DNA from 2 places in the Devosia sp. LjRoot3 genome. Region 1 is predicted to be linked to the other one. Evidence: predicted binding sites of a transcription regulator. Region 1 holds the regulator's gene; the other holds the start of a gene.
The links. Region 1 encodes HrcA, which represses chaperone genes, less so after heat shock. Its sites were predicted from a motif close to GTTAGCACTCNCNNNNNGNGAGTGCTAAC; they were not measured.
Positions count from the first base shown of each region.

Region 2: ACSQ2A_RS01070 (co-chaperone GroES) is a predicted target of HrcA. The motif match lies at 1,424-1,452, and genes of this name have one in related genera.

Region 1 is NZ_CAXUPK020000004.1:179,573-181,966, reverse strand. Features, by position in the region: gene grpE (nucleotide exchange factor GrpE) at 75-659, opposite strand; gene hrcA (heat-inducible transcriptional repressor HrcA) at 729-1,805, opposite strand; gene rph (ribonuclease PH) at 1,943-2,394, shown strand, end outside.
Region 2 is NZ_CAXUPK020000001.1:218,740-221,133, forward strand. Features, by position in the region: gene groL (chaperonin GroEL) at 1-1,041, opposite strand, end outside; gene ACSQ2A_RS01070 (co-chaperone GroES) at 1,089-1,379, opposite strand; gene ACSQ2A_RS01075 (DUF427 domain-containing protein) at 1,562-1,918, shown strand; gene ACSQ2A_RS01080 (hypothetical protein) at 2,035-2,229, shown strand; gene ACSQ2A_RS01085 (DMT family transporter) at 2,258-2,394, shown strand, end outside.

The DNA of each region.
Region 1 (2,394 bases):
GAAGGGGGCCTCCCCCATCTCCAAACAAAAAGGGCGCCTCGCAGCGCCCTTTCCAAAATCCAAAAACCCAAAAATCAGACGTTCTTGTCCACGCCCTCGGCCGGAGCCGCAGCCCCGCCACCCTTGGCGACGCCCACCATGGCCGGCCGCAAGATGCGCTCGCCAATGGCAAAGCCTTCCTGCACCACCTGCACTACCGTGCCCTCAGGCACATTGGGGTTCGGCACTTCAAACATCGCCTGATGCTTGTTGGGGTCAAATTTCTGGCCCGCCGCCTCGATCGGCTTCACGCCATGTTTTCCGAGCAGCCGCTGCATTTCGCGCTCGGCCAGCTCCAGCCCTTCGATCAGGCTTTTCAGCGTGCCTTCCGCGGTTACCCGCGTTTCCTCGGGGATCACCAGCAGCGCGCGGCTCAGCGCATCGGTAGCGCTCAGCATGTCGCGGGCAAAGCCGGCAATGGCGTAGCTGCGCGTGTCAGCCACGTCGCGCTCGGTGCGCTTGCGCAGGTTTTCCATCTCGGCATGCGTGCGCAGCACGCGGTCCTTCAGCTCGGCATTTTCTGCAAGCAGGGCCTCGACGGGATCGACCTCCGGCGTTTCGGTGGCCGGGATTTCGGTCTCCGGCGTTTCGCCCTGGGCGGCGTTCTCGTCGCTCATCATGTTTCCATGGCCTCGGTAGTTAAAGTTTCGTCCCCGCATATCGGCCAATACGGAGCGTATTTCAATAGTTCAGCGTTTTCTCGCCATCAGTCGTGTCAGCACATTGGCGGTATAATCCACCACCGGCACGATCCGCGCATAGTTGAGCCGCGTCGGCCCGATCACGCCCAACACGCCCACCACCTTGTCATTGGCATCCTTATAGGGCGAGAGAATCACCGAAGACCCCGAGAGCGAAAACAGCTTGTTTTCCGAGCCGATGAAAATGCGCACCCCCTGCGCTTTCTCGGCATCGCCCAGCAGTTCCAGCAACCCTTCCTTGCTCTCGAGCTCATCGAAAAGCTGCCGCATGCGCTCGAGCTCATCGCTCGCCATGGCGTCATTGAGAAGGTTCGCCCGCCCCCGCACGATCACTCGTGGTGCGGTGGCCGGAGAATCCTGCACCAGCGTCGCAATCCCATCGTCGACGAGCTTTTGCGTCAGCTCATCGAGCTCCGCCCGCTGCTCCACCCGCCGCTCGTCCAGCGCCTTTCGCGCCTCGGAAAGCGTCCGCCCCACAACATAGTGCGCTAAATAATTGCTCGCCTGGCTCAGCGCCGCGGCCGTAAAACCCGGCGGCAGTTCCAGAATGCGGTTCTCCACCTGTCCATCGTCGCCGACCAGAATCGCCATGGCGCGCGAACTGTCGAGCCGCACAAATTCCACATGCCGCATCACCATGTCGGCCTTGGTGGCAATCACCAGTCCCGCCCCCTGGCTCAGCCCAGAAAGCAGCGAACTGGCTTCCGTAAGCAGGTCTTCCACCTGCCGCCGTCCCGCATGCCCCTCAATGTGCTGGGCAATGCTGCGCTTCTCGCTTTCATTGACCGCGCCGACTTCGAGCATGGAATCGACGAAAAACCGCAGCCCCTGCTGCGTCGGCTGGCGCCCGGCCGAAGTATGCGGCGCCGCAATCAGCCCCAGATCCTCAAGATCCGCCATCACATTGCGCACCGAAGCGGGCGAAAGCTCGGTCTGCAACAGCCGCGAAAGATCGCGCGATCCCACCGGCAGGCCGGTATCGAGATAGCGCTCCACCAGCCGCCTGAAAATTTCCTGGCTGCGCGAATTGAGAACGCTCAGAAATTCGTCGTGCGGATGAACCATGGTGTTTTAAATGAATTACCGGCTTTAACCTTGCTCCCTCATTTAAGCGTTCAGTGCAAGGGCGGTAAGCGGTGCAGCGCTTGTTCCGCGAGGCTAGGAAGGTTAAGAGGCGGTAAATAGCAAAACGAGACCAAAGCATGCGGCCTTCCGGACGCGCCCCTGATGCAATGCGGGCTGTCACCATCGAGCGCAACGTCGCCATGAAAGCCGAAGGCTCCTGCCTCATCGCTTTCGGCAATACCAAGGTGCTCTGCACGGCTTCGGTCGAAACCAGCCTGCCCGGCTGGCTGCGCGGCAAGGGCCAGGGCTGGGTCACGGCCGAATATGGCATGCTGCCCCGCGCCACCGGCACTCGCACGCGCCGTGAAGCCACTGCCGGCAAGCAGTCCGGCCGCACGCAAGAAATCCAGCGCCTCATCGGCCGCTCGCTCCGCGCCGTGGTCGATCTGACCGCGCTTGGCGAATCCCAGATCACCCTCGATTGCGACGTGCTCGAAGCCGATGGCGGCACCCGCACCGCCTCCATCACCGGCGCCTATGTCGCCCTCGTCGATGCCATCAAATGGCTCGAAGAGCGCAAATTGACCAA
Region 2 (2,394 bases), on a different contig from region 1:
GCCAACGCGGCCCTGGATGTCGTCGGCCGAACCGGCGCCGTCGACGATCGTGGTGTTTTCCTTGGTGATTTCAACGCGCTTGGCAGTGCCGAGCATGTCGAGCGTCACGTTCTCGAGCTTGATGCCGAGATCTTCGGAGATCACCTGGCCACCGGTCAGGATGGCGATGTCTTCAAGCATGGCCTTGCGGCGGTCGCCAAAGCCCGGGGCCTTGACGGCAGCAACCTTGAGGCCACCGCGGAGGCGGTTGACGACGAGGGTGGCGAGAGCTTCGCCTTCGATGTCTTCAGCAATGATCAGCAGCGGGCGCTGCGACTGAACGACGGCTTCGAGGATCGGCAGGATGGCCTGCAGGTTCGAGAGCTTCTTTTCGTGCAGCAGGATGATCGGGTCCTCGAGGACGGCGGTCATCTTTTCAGCATTGGTGACGAAATAGGGCGAGAGGTAGCCACGGTCGAACTGCATGCCTTCAACGACATCGAGTTCGGTCTCGGCGGTCTTGGCTTCTTCGACGGTGATGACACCCTCGTTGCCGACCTTCTGCATGGCTTCGGAGATCATTTCGCCGATGGCAGTTTCGCCATTGGCAGAGATCGTACCGACCTGAGAGATTTCCGAGGTAGAGGTGATCTTCTTGGCCGAAGCCTTGAGCGAGCCGACAACTTCGGCAACGGCGAGGTCGATACCGCGCTTCAGATCCATCGGGTTGAAGCCGGCCGCGACGGCCTTGACGCCTTCGACGACGATGGCCTGGCCCAGAACGGTCGCAGTGGTGGTGCCGTCACCGGCAATGTCGTTGGTCTTGGAAGCGACCGAGCGCAGCAGCTGTGCGCCGAGGTTTTCGAACTTGTCTTCGAGTTCGATTTCCTTGGCAACTGAGACGCCGTCCTTGGTGATGCGCGGAGCGCCGAAGGACTTTTCGATAACGACGTTACGACCCTTGGGGCCGAGGGTAACCTTCACCGCATTGGCGAGGATATTGACGCCGCGCAGCATCTTTTCGCGGGCGTCGGTCGAGAACTTTACTTCTTTAGCGGCCATGTGAGGCGCTCCTTAGAATGGGTTAAACGACTGGGGAAGCGAAGCTATTAGGCTTCGACGATACCCATGATGTCGCTTTCCTTCATGATGATCAGGTCTTCGCCGTTGAGCTTCACCTCGGTGCCGCTCCACTTGCCGAAGAGCACGCGATCACCGGCCTTGACGTCGAGGGCATTGATCTTGCCATTCTCGTCGCGGGCGCCGGGGCCAACGGAAACGATGATGCCCTCGGAGGGCTTTTCCTTGGCGGTATCGGGGATGATGATCCCGCCCTTGGTCTTTTCTTCACTGTCGACGCGACGGACGACCACGCGGTCATGCAGGGGACGGAAGCCCATGATTTTTTCCTCTTGGCATCATTTCTGAATGCAATTTCGGGCCTGTTAGCACTCGAAGTGGCTGAGTGCTAGCAGGGTGCCCGGATATAGGGATGCGGCGGCGAGAGAGTCAAGGTTGGGTGAACGGAGATTTTGCTCATGCGTTAACACCGTCAGATGAACCTCATGCAAAGGAGGCTGCTGTGGCCGCCGACGAGACGACTTCCATTGTGAGCCCGATTGCCGGACGGGTGCATATCTTTTTCGACGATGGCGAAATCGCCAGCACGCTCAAGGCTTTGCGCTTGGAGGAGCCGGGCCGGAAACCACAGATTTTCGTGCCGCTCGATGCTGTGCATCCCGGGATTCTGGAGCTCTCGGAAACGCGGCGCAAGGAGCCGGGAAAGGGCGAGGCACATTACTATACGATCAAGACCCTGACCGCCGACGGGCCCGACGAGGCCTGGTATTATCCCTATGCCGACGGCGCCTATGGGCCGATCCGCGACCTCATCACCTTTGGTGGCAAGCGCGTCAAAGTCAGTGTTTCGGATGTCTAGGTGTTAGCAGACTGTTAGCATCGAGACTGACGTGGGGGCGGATAAGGGCAACGGGACGCCATTTCCGCCCCACTTTCCGCTTTCTTCCGCGGCACAGGTGCTGCATAAGGCGAGACATGAGCGAACAATCTTCCTACCAGATCAAGCTGCGCCTCAAGGGCGGCAGCGGTCCCAATGCCAACTGGCACTGGGAAATCCATGATGCCGACGGCAAGGTCGTAAAGACCGGCAGCGCCGTGGGCCCCGAGCACAAGGCCTTCGCCACGGCGCGGATCGCCAAAGAGAAGCTGGAAAAAACCCAGTCCAAATAGGCCGGTCGTCCGGCCCGGATAGCGTCCCATGTCCGCCCCCGACAAAATTCCTGCCCAAGCTCCGCCCGCGCGTGCGACCAATCCCATGCGCGGCATCATGCTCAAGGTGGTGTCGGTCTTTTTCTTCGTGGGCATGGCCACCATGCTCAAGGCGACCCAGACGGT